Regions from separate parts of the Anaeromusa burkinensis DSM 3853 genome, predicted to be linked through region 1. Evidence: riboswitches for the same ligand, from Rfam matches in the RefSeq annotation. Region 1 holds a riboswitch; each other region holds the start of a gene.
What was found. Region 1 has a riboswitch for cobalamin ahead of cobT (nicotinate-nucleotide--dimethylbenzimidazole phosphoribosyltransferase). Riboswitches for the same ligand answer to the same signal wherever they lie in the genome.
Positions count from the first base shown of each region.

Region 1 (5,893 bases):
CTTGGAGATCGCGATCCCGCATCCCCTGAAGTTCCTCAAAAAACAAAACATGCGAGCGCATGCGGCTGCGGATTCCCGGACGAAGTTCCTCTAAACGGTCCATGAGACGCAATGTTTCCGAGTCTCCCCGGCGCAGGGCCATCGCCATCAATACCGCCCCTAATTGCCGAACCGGTTGCCCAAATATGCGCAACGAGGAAAAATCTTGCCAACTCTCCCGGATCTCTTCCGGCAACATTTCCGGAGACAACTCGTCTAAGGCCAACAGCCACTTAGTTTGTACTTCCAACGTAAGCCGTCCCATCCACTTCGCCGCTTCCTCAGCGGAAAAACAAGTCATAGCCCACGCCATCGACATTTTTTCACATTGCGTTTCCATGGTTTCGCCTCCTTTAAAGGCATACTAAAATATTTACACTTATAACAGGTATAATAAAAATTCGCCGTCAACCTTAGACAATCCTGCCCGCATTTCTTCATTAAGCTAGTGCTGCGTTCCTATGTTTTTCAGTGTTTTTAGTCTCGTACTGCATGACTCTGCCGCTCAGCCCCCGGCCCGTCTTGGGCCACCGCCACAGCCGCTTCTCCAAAGGTTCTCATATCATTCAGCATATGCAAAGACGCCCGCAAAAGAGACATTCCCAGTACAGCGCCAATACCTTCGCTTTGCTGCAACTGCAATTGCAAGTAGCTTGGCAGCCCCAGCAAAAATAACATTTCCTGAAATCCAGGTTCCGCAGCAACATGTGGCGCAATCAGATAGTTCTTTACCAACGGCTGCATTTGCGCCGCCGCTAAGGCAGCCGCAGCCGTCTCAAGCCCGTCAAGAACCAACAACATGCCTCTAGCTGCTCCGCCTAAAATCGCCCCACATAAAACGGCCGTTTCCAAACCTCCAAAACGGCTTAATACGGCTTTTGCTTCTGTTTCGCCATTATACGAAGCAAAAGCTTTTTCCACCAAGACCAATTGCTTCGCGATCTTTTCGCTTACAGTCGCTTGCTTTCGCAGTGAAGCGGGAACTCCTCCGCCTAAAACAGCTAGCAAAATCAAGGCAGAAAGCATACCTCCTTTGGCAATACTGCCTAGACCTAAAATCCGCACGCCTTTGTCCGCCTCCGCTTGCGCCAGAGAAACCCCTAAACAAAGAGCTTCAACAACCATGTCTTGCTCCAGCGCCGGTCCTTGACGCCAATCGCAGGTCCCCAAAGCCAGGGATGCCTGCAGCACCTGCTCATGAATAATTTTTTCACGCAGCCCAGCATTCACCACGATCACTTCGGCAGAATTTTTCGCTGCAAAACTGCGCAGAGGACTGTTTAACCGGCAGGCGTCTGCTACACGCTGGGCCGTTGTCTTCTCCTCTTCAAACAGCGACTTCGCAATACCATGATCCGCCGCCACTACTAAAATTGACTGTTTCTGAGATAATGCCGGACGATGCTGTCCTGTTACACCCGCTAGCTTTAACGCTAAAAACTCCAAATGATGCAAGCTTCCTAACGGCTTAGTCAAATTGTCCAAGCGCGTTTGGCAGCGTTCTAGCGCCGCTGCATCCATCGGACCTACTGACGCAATAATTTGTTCGATCGTTTGTTCCTTTTTCATTACGCCAATCCCTCCTCTGCACTTGCGTAGGCGTCTTGCAGCATAGCCAAAACCATCTGCAGCATATCCACCACCAACGAGGCCCCTATCGCCTCTCCAAGGCGAATTCCCAAATCCACGCACGCCTCCAACTCTAGCTGACGCAAGGCAATACGATGAGCCGGTTCTCCAGACAAATGGGAAGCTAATAAATAAGAGGCGCTGTCAGCATGAATACCTTGCGCCACCAAGGCCGCCGCCGTGGTGTTCAACCCGTCAACAATTACCAGGCACTTGTGCGCCGCAGCCCCCAGTACCACTCCCGCCAACACGCCCAGTTCAAAGCCGCCAACCTTGCGTAAAACATCCAGCCCGTTAGTTCCCCAGGGTTGATTGACCGTTAGCGCTTGCCGGACATATTGGCGCTTGTCCGCCAAACGTTGATCAGAAATACCCGTGCCCCGCCCGGTGGTTTGCAGCGGGTCCTCGCCGGATATAGCCGCTACAATAGCAGCACTGCTGGTTGTATTGCCAATACCCATTTCCCCTAATGTAAAGCAGCGATATCCTTCTTGCACTTTTTCCTGCACAATCGAAATACCAATTTCCAATGCTTTTACAGCCTGCTCCTGCGTCATGGCCGGCCCCTGCGTAAAATCTTCCGTTCCATAGGCAATTTTTCGCTCCCAAAGCCCGGGATAAGACGGCAGCTCCACTGCTACGCCTGCATCAACAACTACCATATCCGCCCCGCAAAAATTAGCAAATGCATTGGCGCTGGCGCCCTTCGACGCCACATAGTTAATTGTCATCTGCGCCGTTGTTTCTATGGGATAAGCGCTGACAGAACGCCGGGCTACGCCATGATCCGCGCAAGCAATCACCATGCAAGCCTTTAGTTCCTGCGGCTTTGCGTTCCCAATAGCCGCTGCATAGGTCGCCGCCATCTCCGGCAGACGCCCCAGCATCCCCGCAGGATATACGCTCTGAGCCAAGCTTTTTTTGACAATTTCATACGCTGCCGCATCGGGCTTTTCAATTTTCTCTAGGGTTTCTTGCAACAAACTCATCATTTACTCCCTCTCTTTCCGGAAGACCCCTTACCTTAATAAAAAAAGCTTTTTAGGAAGCGGAAGCAATCCTAAAAAGCCTTTGTATCCAACAAGGTCTTCCTGATCTGAGGCAGGTCTCCTGGCTCCCGGTTCATCGATACATTGCCGCCTTCCCTGCAACTTTTCGGCGCAAGTGGCATCTGGCAAGCTCTCTCCGGTACAGTGGCGGGCCCGCGCGTACACGGCCTTTGCTTAAGCCGCTCCGACTTCCCTATTCTCCGCAATTAGCGGCACCTCAGTCATAGATTTATGAAATTGAGGTCAGTATACCAACACTTTTCTCATTCGTCAAGAACGGAATAGCTTGCTTTATCACCGCAGTGCCGCTATAATTATAAACATAGTTTGAATATGTTTCGGAACAATGGTCGTTCCTCTGACAATCGTTTTGATTGGCAGTGGAGCGATTTTTTTGTTCCCCAAAAAGGAGGAATACACATGGAACCTATTACTAAGGTGGAAATCATCACCCGTCCCGCCAAGTTGGACGAACTCAAAGAAGCCATGAATAAAATCGGCGTTACCGGCATGACCGTCAGTCAAATCTTCGGCAGCGGTCTAACGAAAGGCCATGTAGAAGTATACCGCGGTTCCGAGTATTCCGTAAACTTGCTGCCAAAAATCAAAGTGGAAATTGTTGTTTGCGAAGTACCGGTAGAAACGGTAGTCAAAACCGCTAAAGAAATCTTGAAAACAGGCAAACTCGGAGATGGCAAAATCTTTATCCAACCGTTGGCCAATGCCGTGCGCATCCGTACTGGCGACGAAGGGCCAGCCGCTATCAAAGCTCCAAAAGATACCAAAAGCGCTTAAAATAAAGAAGAAGAGCCGGCAGAAACCTGCCGACTCTTCTTCTTTGCATGTCGAATGGGTCCTATCGTGACGCGCCGTCCCCGTGAGGCGTCGCGGCGGCCCCCAACGGCCTAAGAATACGCCTTCTGATACAAAGCAAGAATTTCTTTTTCATTCGTCTCGCGAGGATTGCCAGGCGTACAAACATCGGCAAAGGCAGCGGCGGCCAGTTTAGGCAGATCCTTTTCCTGTACGCCGATATCTTGCAGTTTTTGAGGAATCCGAATCTTCTTAGACAGTTTTACTACCGCATCTACAGCCGCTTTGCGATACGCATCCTGCTCCATTGCATCCACACCCTGAACACCCATAGCGCGAGCAATTTCTCTGTATTTTTCTCCAGATGCCGGAGCGTTGTACTCCATAACATAAGGAAGCAGCAAGGCATTAGCAACGCCATGAGGCGTATCATAGAGCGCTCCCAGCGGATGCGCCATGGAATGCACGATGCCTAAACCGACATTAGAGAAACCCATACCAGCCACATATTGCGCCAAGGCCATGCCGCTTCTGGCTTCCACATTAGCAGGCTGTTCTACAGCCGTAGACAAGTGCTTAGCAATCAGGCTAATGGACTGCAACGCAAACATATCGCTCATATCCCAAGCGCCCTGGGTAATATACCCTTCAATCGCATGAGTTAGCGCATCCATACCAGTGGCCGCCGTCAGTCCTTTAGGCATAGAAGTCATCAGCTGCGGGTCTACGACCGCCATAACGGGAATGTCGTTAGGATCCACGCAAACCATTTTCTTGACGTTTTTTTCATCGGTAATAACGTAGTTAATCGTAACTTCCGCCGCGGTTCCCGCCGTTGTCGGCACCGCAATGACCGGCACGCTTTTGGCTTTAGTCGCTGCGCAGCCTTCTAGCGAGCATACGTCGGCAAATTCAGGATTGTTCACCACAATGCCAATCCCCTTGGCTGTATCAATCGGTGAACCGCCGCCGATGGCCACAATACAATCAGCGCCGGACGCTTTAAAAGCAGCCACGCCGCCATTGACATTAGCCACTGTCGGATTTTGTTTTACTTCATCATAGAGAGAGAAAGGAACTGACGCTTTTTCCAAAACCGCTGTAACCTGAGCAGCTACGCCGGCAGCTACCAAATCCTTATCGGTCACTACAAAAGCTTTGGAAAAACCGCGCCGCGTCATTTCTTCCGGAATCACTTCAATAGCGCCTGCGCCAAAATAGGATGTTTCATTGAGAACCATACGTTTAACCATATTGCGCACCCCCTACAATTGTAGTTTCATCTCGTCGGCGGCAGCTTGTACGTTGCGCGCCATGCCATCCAGATCCTGAATCGCATCGGAAATAGTCCGCATAAACTCTTGATGACGTTCGACAATCGCTCCGGTGTTGGAAATTTCTTTTTCGATTTCCTGCATACCTTTTTGTATGTTCTGCAGAATCCCTTCTATTTTTTGCGCTGAATCCACGCTGACTCCAGCCAGATTCCGCACCTCCTGCGCCACTACGGCAAAGCCGCGGCCCATTTCGCCAGCCCGCGCCGCCTCAATGGCGGCATTCAAGCCTAATAGTTTTGTTTGATCGGCCACATTCCGTATAAAGCGCAAGATTTCATCCGTGTCTTTCACTTTCTGCTTCGTTTCCGAAGTAGAGCCCAACAGCAGCTGTGAGTTTTCCACAAGCGAGGAGACATGCTTCGTTACATCCTCTACCCGCCCGGAAACGTCGGCAATACGATTTCCCATGCTTCCGGAAACGTCTAAAAAGTATTCCGTACTTTTCATTACCTTCAACCGCTGGTACCCCATGCGAGACAGCGCATTGGCCACAATGTAGAGCAAATCTGCCGCCGCTCGTATGCTTTCTTCCGGCACAATTCGGATTTTCCGCAAAGCCCCTAGGTATTCTTCCGGTTCAATGCCCAGTTCCACCGCAATCCGGCGAAATTTTTCCTCATCCGGCGGCTGCGGCAGCACCTGACCTCCCAGCATGGAACCAAGTTGTTTTCCTTCTACAACAATGGGAGCGGCAAAATCCATCAAACCTCCATGGCAGTAGTAAATCGCCGGTTTTCCCGTACGGGCTGCTTCTTGGCCGCCTTTGATATCGCATTCATTGCAGCGTTTAGCCCCTTCGGTGGTATTTCTGGTTTTTTTCATGCAAAAATCAGTAAAATTGCTCGGCTTCGTCACCGGGCCTTCATGGTCTACAGTAATACTGGCCATCCCCATAGCCAACGCAAAACGGTCCTGTATCTGCTGCAGCAAATCCAGATCGATAACATCACGTAACGTATGTTCCATCTCGTCCGTCCCTTCCACTCCTTGGCAGGTATGTCCGTTTTAGAATAATGCTTCGTGCAA
Region 1 covers NZ_KB894585.1:128,838-134,730, reverse strand. The annotation lists gene C508_RS0104250 (FliG C-terminal domain-containing protein) at 1-379, opposite strand, end outside; gene C508_RS17800 (nicotinate-nucleotide--dimethylbenzimidazole phosphoribosyltransferase) at 517-1,608, opposite strand; gene cobT (nicotinate-nucleotide--dimethylbenzimidazole phosphoribosyltransferase) at 1,608-2,660, opposite strand; cobalamin riboswitch at 2,752-2,952, opposite strand; gene C508_RS0104235 (P-II family nitrogen regulator) at 3,138-3,512, shown strand; gene fucO (lactaldehyde reductase) at 3,623-4,783, opposite strand; gene C508_RS20800 (PocR ligand-binding domain-containing protein) at 4,796-5,833, opposite strand; gene C508_RS0104220 (BMC domain-containing protein) at 5,873-5,893, opposite strand, start outside.

Region 2 (5,893 bases), on a different contig from region 1:
GTATTAGATCAGCGTCTCCTAATTTACAAAATACGAAATATGAAACAGAAAAGCTCTGCTATTTACTTTAAACATCTGCAACCATCAATCGAGCCCTCACTCTACTCCCTCTACTCCTGTTCAATAAAACCGTACCCCGCAGCCCTCATTCGAGCCCTCCGGTTTTCACCGTGACTCCTGTTCACTCTTCCTGTCCAGGCCCTGCATAAGCAGCGCCGCGCGTCCGTCGCTGTCCGCCACCACTTCGCCTTGTACACGGAAGACCTGCCGTAACAGCTCCGGCGTCACCACATCCCATGGAGGTCCCAGGGCCGCCAGACGACCGTCTTTGACGACAGCCACCCGTTTGGCGTAACGCAGAGCATGGTTGATTTCATGCAGCACCAGCACCACCGTCAGATTGTCTTCTTCGTTCAAACGCTGCAGAAGATCCAGCAACTCAAACTGATGGCACACATCCAAAAAGGTAGTCGGCTCATCCAACAGCAGCACCTGCGGCTGCTGCGCCAGCGCCAGCGCTAACCAAGCCCGCTGCCTCTCGCCGCCGGATAAAAGCCCGACCGGCCGTTTCGCCAGGTCCAAAAGACCGGTGCGTTCCAGCGCCCGCTCTACCGCTTCCTCGTCTTCGGCGCGGCTGCCCATGTACCAGGCGCGGTGCGGGTGACGCCCATAGGACACCAGCTCTCGCACGAGAATATCCGGCGGGGCTTGCGGCCCCTGGGGCACATACGCCAACACCTTGGCCATCGCCGAAGGCGCCAGGGAGTTCACCGCCTCCCCCTGCAGCCGGACGGACCCGGCAGAAGGAGTCAGCTGTCCTGTAAGCATTTTCAGCAGCGTGCTCTTCCCCGCTCCGTTGGGGCCGATAATGGCCAGCACATCTCCTGCGGGAACCTGCAGACTAAGATCTTCAATAATGTTGCGTCCTGCCGCGGAAAAAACCAGTTTTTCCGCTTCGAGCATATTCATGTCACAGTTCCTTTCGCAGAAGATAGAGGAAGAAGGGCGCTCCTAAGGCCGCCATCAGCACGCCTACCGGAAGCTCTAACGGCGCAAAAGCCGTTCTCGCGACGGTATCGCAAAAGGTCACCGTCGCCGCTCCTAACAGGCCTGCCGCCGGCAGCAAGAATCGATGGTCGCTGCCGATCAAAAGGCGCGCCGCATGCGGCACGATAAGTCCCACAAACCCCAGCAAACCGGCCACGCTGACCGCGCTGGCCGCCAATAGCGCCGCAAGAGCGATGAGCAACAGCCGCGTTTTTTCCACCGCCAAACCCAGGCTGCGCGCTACATCGTCACCCAGCTGCAGCAGGTTCAGACGCCCGGCCATAGCCATAGCTATCAAACCGCCAACCAGCGCATACGGCCAGACCATGTACACATGCGGCCATGTCCGCGCAGCCAGCCCCCCAGCCATCCATGCCAGAGCTCCGTGAACCCGGTCGCTGTAGAAAATCAAAAGGGAAGTAATACCTGCCCCGAAAAGAGCCGCTACGGCCACGCCGGCCAAAATCACCCGTCCTGGCCGCAAACCGCCGTTCCAGGCCAGCGCATAGACCAGCGCCGCTGCGCCGATGGCGCCCACAAAGGCGGCTGGCGTCAAAAGCGCCTCCGCCTGGGGAAACATCACTAAAATCAAGATGCCTGTCAGGCCCGCCCCTGCGGAAACGCCGATAATGTGCGGATCCGCCAAGCTGTTGCGCAGCACGCCTTGCAGCAACGTCCCCGCCAAAGCCAGATTCATTCCCACCGCCGCGCCGGTAAGCACCCTGGGCAAACGGATGTTGCGCACAATCTGGGCACTGCCGCCGTTTCCTTCACCCGTTAACGCCTGCCACACCTCCGGCAAAGAAAGCCCTGCCGCGCCTTTGACCGTGCCCAAAAGACAAGCTCCCGCCGCCAGCAGCGCAAAAAAGGCTAAGAGAGGCCATCGCCAGGCTCGCCTGGCCGCTGCATCAGGGCGCATGACCGTAAACCTCCGGGTATATCGTCTGCGCCAAGTGCAGCAAGGCGGCGTCATACTTCAAGCCCGGATGCACTTGAAACCATTCCGGCGGCAAAAAGAACAACTGCCCGCTTTTCACGGCCCGCAAAGACGACCAAGCTGGACTGGCCATGACGTCATCGCGCATGCGCTTTTCAATATCCTTGGTGCTACCCATGGAGGTGATTAAAATCATATCCGGGTCCTGCTGAACCAAGGTTTCCAAACTATAAGGGACAGCGGTCGCATCCGCCGCCACCCCTTGCGAACCAGCGGCTACGTTCTGCACCTTGAGCAAGTTCGCCATGTCGCCGGTCAGGCTATTAGGCAGCTCCACCGTTACCTGTTTGGCCGTAGCGTGGAGAATGACGATACGTTTGCTCGCCTGAGGCAGCTTTTTTTGCAGCGCTTCTTTTGCCGTCTCCAAGCGCGCCACTTCCGCTTGCGCCTTAGCCTCATCGCCGCTCAGCCTTCCTAGCAAACGAATGTTGCGCAGCAAATCCTCATAGCCTTTCATCCGCAGCAGCGCCACAGGCACGCCGGCATTTTGGAAAAGAGGAATTAAGTTTTCATGCATTCCCTGGAACCCCAGCACCAAATCCGGCGATAAGGCTAAGACCGCCTCACTGTTGATTTGGTACGCAAACCCAACCTCAGGCAAGGCTTTGGCGGCATCTGGAATATCCCCCAACCGCGATGCCGACCGTCCCACCGCTTGACCGCCCACCGCATAAAGCGGTTCTAGCAGCGACGGTGTCAGTACGACGATACGAGTCGGCTTTTTCGCCAACGCCAGCGTCCGCCCGGTATCATCTTGAAAGGAAAAGCTGTTTTCCTTTGATGCCGCAGGCGCTGCGGGAGATGACCCGCAGCCAGCCATGAATACCAGCAACGCCAACAGCAGCGCTGGCAGAACGAAACTTCTTACTTTCACCAAAGTACTTCCTTTCTAAAACAAGCTTGGCCGGGAACGAAGGGGAATACGGGAATTGAACAGGAGTAGAGGGAGTAAATGGAGGGTATGCAATAGAAAACAGGATACAAGTTTTAAGACCCAAAAGATTGCCGCGTCGCTCCGCTTCTCGCAACGACATCTCTATTTCCTCTATCTATTCCTTCCTATTCGAGCCCTCACTCTACTCACTCTACTCCTGTTGAAACATCGCACCCCGTGACTCCGATTCTCTTGTTCAAACTCGCTTTTAAAACAAAAAATCCCGGCACCGCCGGGTTGATGAATCCTAGACTGCTTTCGGGCAGGCGAACCGCTGGCCAGCGGAACACGCATGCTGTCTGCAATCCCCTCCCCATCGCTCGTAGGTACTGACGGTGACTGTCAAACAGGCAGTTCTCCTGGCTCTGGTTCTTCGCTCGTCCGGCCTTCCCAGGAAATTCCCAGTGGCGTCTACGGACTTGCTCCCCATTACAGTGGCGGGACCGCGTCGGCATCACACCGAACTTCCCTATTAAGCCCCTTAGGGACACCTGCTCCACTTATTTATATTTTCTTATCCCAACTATAACAAAGGAGCCTGCCGCCGTCAAGAAAGAAAGGCAAGACGGCAACAAGCTCGTAAGAAATCACTAGTTTACGCTATATTCCGGTTCTACTCCTTCGAACCCTCACGTGACTCCGGTTCTCCTGTTCAATCCCTGTTGACGCCATGCCAACCACAAGGCTCCGGAGAGGATCAAGGCGGTTACTCCAATCACACCCGCCCAGCCGGCGCTGGCCAGAAAGATACCGCTCCCTGTGCCAATCACACTGGCCCCAACATAGTAGAAGAACAAGTACAACGAGGCCGCCTGCGCCTTATCGCCGCGGCACAAGCGTCCCACCCAACCGCTGGCCGTCGCATGGGTGGTAAAAAAGCCGCATGTAAAGAGTCCCAAGCCGCCGAGCTTACATAGCAGTGGCGTTCCTAAAGAAAGCAGCGCGCCTCCCAGCATCATCAACAGCCCTGCCACCAGCACCGCTCCCGGGCCGCGCCTGTCTACCTGACCGCCGGAAACCATGGAGCTCACTGTCCCCAGCAAATATAACAGAAATACAGCGCCCACTTGACTCTGACTAAAAGAATACGGCGCCGCCAACAATATATAGCCGATATAGTTGTACAAAGCTACAAACGAGCCTAGCGCTACAAAGCCAACGATATATAGAGGAAGAATGCCCGGCGTTTTTAACAAGGAGGGTAGCGCGGCCATCAGACCGGCCTGCTTTACCGCGGTACTGCGGCGGCTTTGCGCCTTCGGCAGCAGCCAAAAGAAACAAATCGCCAAGAGCAGACAGAACCCGCCCATCACTAAAAGCGCCGTCCGCCAAGACATAAAGTCCGAGAGAAGGCTTACCAAAAGACGTCCGCCCAAACCGCCGATCGACGTACCGGCAATATAAATCCCCATCGCCAAGCCCACGCCGGACGGCTCAAATTCTTCATTCACATAGGCCATGGCCGCCGCGGGAAATGCCGCCATCAGCATCCCCTGCAACGCCCGACAGACCAACAGTAGCTCAAAATTCGGGCTGCAGCCGGACGCAATAGCCAAGAGCGACGCGCCCAACATCGCCGCCAGCATAGTTGGTTTGCGTTGCAACCGGTTAAACACCGCCGCCAGCGGTAAAAGCGCCAGCGCCATAGCGCCAGTCGTCAAAGATACCGATAAACTAACCACCGACGGCGACAACGCAAAGTCCTTTGTCAGCGCTGGTAAAAGCGGCTGCGTCACGTACAAAAGGGCAAACTCCACAAAGCTTCCCATAAACAGCGCCGCCAAGGCGCGCCAATACTTACTATTTCCTCGTTCCAAGCCCACAAGCTCCGCCTCCAAAATACGTTCCTTTCTTTTATCTTACTCCTAACAATTCTTTGCGTCCAATGCATCGTTTTTATTATTTTGATGCATTTTAATTATGTATTTCTGGAAAAGCGATCAGAAAAGCAGTATGCTGGGAGTAGAAGGAATAAATTTCAAACAGGAGTAGAGTGAGTAAAGGGAGGACACGATGGAGAAGTCCCTCATGCGCACCCTCTCGCGACTCCGGTTCTCTTGTTCACCGTTATTATATTTATGTTTTAGAAAGGAAGATGACCTTGGATTTGCAGCAGCTCTATGCGTTTCGCACCATTGCCTCGCTGGGCCACATGACCCAAGCCGCCAGCCAGTTGGCGCTTTCCCAGCCAGCCTTGAGCCGTTCCCTAGCCCGTTTAGAGGATGAACTAGGGTTTCCTCTATTCCACCGCTGCCATAAACGCCTGGAGCTAACGCGCAGCGGACGTATTTTTCTCGACAACTTGGATCAAGGCCTGCAATGCATTGAAGCTGGACGCCAGCAAGCGCTGGACCTCATTCATCCGGAACGTGGCAGCGTTAGTCTTTCTTTTTTGCATTCCCAAGGCACCCATCTTGTGCCGGAGCTGCTGCAGCAGTTCCGCCGCCTGCATCCGCAGGTGCATTTCCGGCTTTACCAAAACAGCACCGCCGCTCTTTTAGAACAGCTCCATAGCGGAGGCACGGATTTATGCCTTTGTTCTTTTACTACGCCGCCATCTTATTTGGCGTGGCGACCGCTTTTTGAAGAAGACATTTTTATCGCCGTTCATCGTGAACATCCTCTGGCGCAACAGGAAAGCTTATCCTTACAGGACATTGCCGCAGAACCGCTGATTACCTTCAAGCCCAACTACGGCCTGCGCCTGTTAGCGGATCGCTTGCTGCAACAAGCTGGCGTCCAGCCGGAAATCACCTTTGAAGGCGAAGAAATCATGACCGTCGCCGGTCTGGTAGAAGCCCGCCTGGGCGTAGCCCTCATTCCTCATTTAGCCGGTCTGGAACATCTGCATCTAGCCTTCCTGCCGGTCAAGGACACGCCCTGCCGCCGCACCATCGGCCTCGCGTGGCACAAAG
Region 2 covers NZ_KB894584.1:122,917-128,809, reverse strand. The annotation lists gene C508_RS0103350 (ABC transporter ATP-binding protein) at 166-969, opposite strand; gene C508_RS0103345 (FecCD family ABC transporter permease) at 971-1,966, opposite strand; gene C508_RS0103340 (ABC transporter substrate-binding protein) at 1,956-2,918, opposite strand; cobalamin riboswitch at 3,311-3,488, opposite strand; gene C508_RS0103335 (MFS transporter) at 3,608-4,801, opposite strand; gene C508_RS17710 (LysR family transcriptional regulator) at 5,074-5,893, shown strand, end outside.
Region 2: another riboswitch for cobalamin. It lies ahead of C508_RS0103340 (ABC transporter substrate-binding protein); the one in region 1 lies ahead of cobT (nicotinate-nucleotide--dimethylbenzimidazole phosphoribosyltransferase).

Region 3 (5,893 bases), on a different contig from region 1:
CACCATGGTCATGTAGCTGGTCATCAGCTGGCCAGTGGCGTTACGAGGCAGCATGCGCATAATATAGGATGCATCCTGAATAGAGGGGATCAGCTTTTCATAGCCGATAACAACCACATGGATTTTAGGCAAAGTCGTAACAATGCGGGCATTGCCTTCGTTCGTTACGAGGCCGATAGCGCCGTTTTCGGCAATACCGAAGTTAGCGCCGGAAATACCCATGTCAGCCAGAACGAATTCTTGACGCAGATTTTGCCGAGCTTCCTGTACCATGTAAGGGATATCAACAGGAATTTCCTTGTGCAGCTCTTGGCTGAAATACTCAGCGCATTGTTGGCGGCTTAAATGAATCGCAGGCATAACCATGTGCGAAGGACGGTGTCCGGCAATGCCGATGATCCATTCGCCAAGGTCGGTTTCCTTGACATGCAGGCCCGCTTCTTCCAGGGCATGGTTCAGATGAATTTCTTCAGTAGCCATGGATTTGGACTTGGCGATGCGCTTGACGCCTTTTTTCTGACACAGATCGATCAGATATTTTTTCAGGTCGTCGCCGTCTTTGGCCCGATAAACTTTGACGCCGCGCTTAGTGGCTTCGGCTTCAAATTTGTCGGTAATGGCTTCCAAATTGGCTACGGTGTTGATTTTCATTTGACGGAAGCTTTCACGTAGGGAGTCTAAATCCTCTACGTTTTCATACGCTTTCGCGCGGGCGGTCGGATACGCTTCGGCAAAACGGCCCAAGGCGCCGCGCAGTACTTCGTCATTAAGTTTTTCTTCAATCTCTTTGCGCAGGTTACGATCTTGTGTTGATTCCATTAGTTTGCACCTCCGGGCATTTCATCTACTGCGATGACGACAAAGCGGCTGGGGCCATGGACGCCGATGGTCAAGACGCGTTCAATATCCGATGTACGGCTGGGGCCGGTGATGAAGCCGGTGAAGCCGTGATGGAATACTTTAGAGAGGATTTCAAAAGCTTCCGAAATACCAGGCACTACATGGCTGGCAGGTAAAAATACTACATGCAAAGGAGGGAGCATGGTAACGACGCGGCTTTCGTAAGCATAGCCGTCGTAACAGACGCTGCCGCTTTCGGCAATAGCGAATTCTACCGTGGAAATGCCAAGGTCAGCGGTTTCTACGTGCTCGGCAATGTCGGCAGCTTCTGTGTACACAGTGACATTCTGCTGTTGCAGTTTTTCCAAGGCGCCAGAAGCGTCTACATAGGCGCTAGGAATGGCAACGACTTTTTTAGCATTTACGTCAGCAGCCAGCTTGGCGATGATTTCTTGGGCCTCGGCGACTGTTTTGACGTGAAACATTTCGGTGCCTACATTTTTAGCGCGGGTTTCAAATTCGGCAAAATGTTCTTGGCCCACTTTGCCTGCTGGAAAATGTTCTTTCCAGTTTTCGCATACTCGTTTCATTGTGTCACTCCCTCATAAAATAAATAAAATAAATAAACTACTATGACATGTTTCGCAATAAATACGAAAAATCCTGCTGGTCGTGTAAGAAAAATCTTACAAGATTTTAAAAAAAGCCTGACATGTTAGGAAAAATAACTCTTTATAAAGGAAAATTTAGAATTCCTATCCTGCAAGAGCGCAAAAAAATCCTGTGTATTATAAAGAAAGAGGCAGGATTTTTTTGCGAAACAGGGAATTAATTATAAATATATTTTTTTAGCGGTAAAAGAACATACGGATTTGGGAATAGGTGCGCTTATGCTTAATAGGGAAGTTTGGTGCAATGCCAACGCGGTCCCGCCACTGTAACGGGGAGTTTCTTTTCTGAGCGTGTATACGCGGCCACTGGGAAACCGGGAAGGCGAAGAGAAGCGAAGAACCGGAGTCAGGAGACCTGCCTGTTCTAACACACGCCGTTATGACCTACGGAAGATAGGCAGGTGGGTGAGCTCATTGTTTTTGGTTTTGGGAAAATCAATTAGGATGCTGCAAAACCCCCTGTGCAAGGGGGTTTTCTTGTTGCAAAAACGCATGCGAAGCGGCAGGACTACAGGTACATGTGCTGCAGCAGCTTTAAAAGCGGCTCTTTTGGCCTGGCGAGGAGAAATGCCGGCGCAAGTGAATGTACAGACGCCTCAAGGAAAGTGGCTGCAGGTTCCAGTGGAGGAAACGTCGGCCATAGAGCAAGGCGGACGGGCCGTTGTGCGCAAGGATGCTGGAGACGATCCTGATATTACCCACGGCGCGCTTCTTGTGGCGGAGGTAGTCTTGCAACCGGGAGAGGGATGGACTTTATTTGCTGGAACAGGGGTAGGAACGGTAACCAAGCCAGGCCTAGCTATGGATCCGGGAGAACCGGCCATTAACCCGGGACCGCGGCGCATGCTGGCGTTGGTATTGGAGGAACTGCTGCCGGAAGGCCTGAGAGCGGAAGTCACACTGTCCATTCCCGGCGGCGAGGAGCTGGCGAAACGAACGTTGAATCCGTCTCTGGGCATTTGCGGGGGGCTTTCCATTATTGGAACTACCGGCGTTGTCGAGCCTATGTCGGAAGAAGCCTTTAAAAACTCGCTGGCGCCGCAACTGCGCGTGGCTCAGGCTCAGGGATTTGACAGCGTGGTGCTGGTGCCAGGAAGGATTGGACAGGATGCGGCGATCTTAAAATACGGGCTGCCTGAAGAGAGTGTCGTACAGATGAGTAATTTTGTAGGATTCATGCTTACAAAAGCATCGGAATTCGGGTTAAAGAAAGTGTTGCTTTTCGGTCACCTGGGGAAATTGGCTAAAGTGGCTGCTGGTATTTTTCATACGCATAACCGCATGGCGGACGGACGAATGGAGACGCTGGCAGCTTATGCGGCTTTATTGGGAGCTTCTCAGGAGACGATTAAGGATATTTTGGACGCGACGACAACAGAAGGCGCTATGCCTCATATTGCAGCTGCTGGACTGGGAGAGACGCTGTATCCGCTGCTGGCGGCGAAAGCCAGCGAGCGGGCGCGGCGTCATGTGTTTGGCGATCTGGAGGTGGGCACAGTGATTGTGACGCTGCAAGGAGAGCTTTTGGGTATGGATGAGGATGCAAAGAAGATAGGAGACGCGATGGGATGGAACATCAGATCCTTGTAGTGGGAATTGGTCCAGGAAGCCGCGAGTATATGCTGCCGGTCGCCTGGGAGGCTATTGCTAAGGCTAAGACGCTTGTGGGCGGTAGGCGAGCGCTCCTTACGCTGGCGCCGCCGGGAGCGAAGCAGCGGGTGGTTGATGCCGATATTGAAGGGCTATTGAATTATATTGAAGAAGAAAGCCGCCAAGGGGAAGTGGTGGTCATGGTATCGGGAGATCCTGGCTTTTATAGCTTGCTGCCTGCTTTGCGGCGTCGATTTCCCAGAAAGCGCTTGCAGGTTATTCCGGGGATCAGCTCGGTGCAACTGGCTTTTGCCAGAGTGGCGGAACCTTGGCAGGAGGCAAGCCTGCTTAGCTTTCACGGCAGGGAAGTCGAGGATGAAGCGCTGCAGTATCGCTCCGGTCGGACTCTTTCTTTTCTCACGGATCGTTTGCATCGGCCTAAAGAAATTGCAGCGCGGCTTTTGCAGTTGGGATGGCCGGAAGAGACCTTGTGCTGGCAATGCGAATCCCTGTCGTATACTGCAGAACGTGTGGAACAGTCAACATTAGCGAAAGCGGCGCAGCAAGAAGGCTTTGAACATGCCATTTTTATCGTTAAGGCGGAGACGGGATTCGAGGAGGACTTGATATGAAACGGCATCATTACGGCTTGCCTGATGAAGCGTTTGTGCGCGGCGATATTCCCATGACTAAGAAAGAAGTGCGTATGTTGGCGCTCTTGCAGGCGCGCATTGAAACGAATAGCTGTATTATAGATATTGGCGCAGGTACCGGTTCCTTTGCAGTGGAGGCGGCGTTGGCGGCTCCGGAGGGAGAGGTGTTTGCCATTGAGCGCGTGCCCGAAGGAGTGGCTCTCATTAAGGCAAACCGTCAACGACATGGCCTGCGCAATTTGCAGGTTCTCCAAGGGGAAGCGCCGGAAGCGCTGCAGGAGGTTCCTCCTTGCGACGTGGCATTTATCGGCGGCTCGGGGGGGCGCTTGGCGGAGATTTTGCAAGGCTGCGACAGGCTGCTAAAGCCTGGTGGCAGGCTGGTGCTGACCGCGGTAACAGCGGAAACTCTCCAAGAAGCCCTGGCTTTGTGCGAAGGGCGTCCAGGCTATGGTACGTTGGAAGCCTTTGGCGTACAAACAACAAGATTGCGTAAGGCAGGGCGCAGCCACTTGTTTCAAGCCTTGAACCAAGTGTTTATCATCGCCTGTCAGAAGGAGGAGTAATCTTGCAATCACCGTTAGTGGGAACTTTCTACGGTATCGGCGTCGGTCCCGGCGATCCGGAACTGTTAACATTGAAAGCGGCTCGACTGCTGCGGGAAGCGGATATTATCTGCTTGCCTAAATCCAAAGAAGGTGCAGACAGCGTGGCCAAACAGGTAGCAGGGCCGCATTTGAGCGCGAAAGCGCGTCTGGTTGAAATTTCCATGCCCATGGTTCGCGATGCAGCCCTATTGGAAGAACAGTGGCAAAAAGGAGCCGCAGAGATTGCCGGTTTTTTGCGGCAGGGCTTGTCGGTGGCCTTTATTACCATTGGCGATTCTATGCTGTACAGCACCTATACGTATTTGCTGGCTCGCGTAAGGCGTTTGGTGCCGGAAGCTTCCATTGAATGTGTGCCTGGAGTTACTTCCTTTTCAGCAGCGGCGGCCTATTTGCAGGAAGCGCTGGCAGAAGGCGCGGAAAAGCTGGCCATTGTGCCTGCCATTGAGGATCCGGAGGAAATTCGCGCGGTCCTGGGGCGTTTTCCTAATGCTGTTTTGATGAAAGTAGCCGGAAAATACGATGCTATAGTAACTGTTCTGGAAGAATTACAGCTTTTGGACAAGGCGGTGTTGATCAGCCGCCTAGGGTATCCGGAACAGCGAATTTGTCATAATTTAGCTTCCTTGCGAGGGGTAAAATTGGATTATTTATCTTTGATATTAGTAAAACAGGAGGGCTTTCAAACATGGCCAGTGTGATTCAATTTGTCGGAGCCGGACCGGGAGATCCGGAATTAATTACGGTGAAGGGAAAACGTCTTTTGGAAACGGCGGACGTTATTGTTTATGCCGGTTCTTTGGTTAATCCGGCGCTTCTTAATTATGCTAAGGAAGGCGCGGAGATTTTTAACAGCGCCTCTATGACGCTGCAGGAAGTATTGGATGTCATGGTGCCTGCGGCGCAAGTCGGAAGAGCAGTAGTACGCCTGCACACGGGGGATCCCAGTATTTATGGAGCCATTCAAGAGCAGATGGACGCATTGGATGGCGTAGGCGTATCCTATGAAGTGGTGCCAGGGGTCAGCTCCTTTTTGGCAACCGCGGCGGCGCTGAAACAAGAATATACGCTCCCTGACGTGTCTCAGACCGTTATTGTCACCCGTATGGAGGGGCGCACTCCGGTGCCGGCCAAAGAGAAACTGGCCAGCCTGGCCAGTCATCAGGCGACCATGTGTATTTTCCTCAGCGTCCATATGATCCAAGATGTGGTAGATGAGCTGCTGGCAGGAGGCTATACTCCGGAAACTCCGATTGCTGTTGTACAACGCGCGTCTTGGCCGGATCAGCGCATTCTGCGAGGCCGTCTGAAGGACATTGCCGCCAAGGCGGCGGAAGAAGGCGTGGATCGTACGGCCATGATCGTGGTAGGGCATTGCCTGGATAAGGAGTACGAATTGTCGCGGCTGTATGCGCCGGAATTTGGACATATGTTCCGCGAGGCGAAAAAATGAAACTGGCCTTTTTTGCCGTAACCGCCAAAGGGGCGAAGTTGGCGGTAAAACTGGCGCAAGCCCTGCCAGCGGCACAGGTGGAGG
Region 3 covers NZ_KB894593.1:77,602-83,494, forward strand. The annotation lists gene ldhH (L-lactate dehydrogenase (quinone) large subunit LdhH) at 1-819, opposite strand, end outside; gene C508_RS0110115 (LutC/YkgG family protein) at 819-1,430, opposite strand; cobalamin riboswitch at 1,704-1,888, shown strand; gene cbiD (cobalt-precorrin-5B (C(1))-methyltransferase CbiD) at 1,992-3,101, shown strand; gene cbiE (precorrin-6y C5,15-methyltransferase (decarboxylating) subunit CbiE) at 3,080-3,733, shown strand; gene cbiT (precorrin-6Y C5,15-methyltransferase (decarboxylating) subunit CbiT) at 3,730-4,317, shown strand; gene cobI (precorrin-2 C(20)-methyltransferase) at 4,320-5,057, shown strand; gene cobM (precorrin-4 C(11)-methyltransferase) at 5,045-5,809, shown strand; gene C508_RS0110145 (cobalt-precorrin 5A hydrolase) at 5,806-5,893, shown strand, end outside.
Region 3: another riboswitch for cobalamin. It lies ahead of cbiD (cobalt-precorrin-5B (C(1))-methyltransferase CbiD); the one in region 1 lies ahead of cobT (nicotinate-nucleotide--dimethylbenzimidazole phosphoribosyltransferase).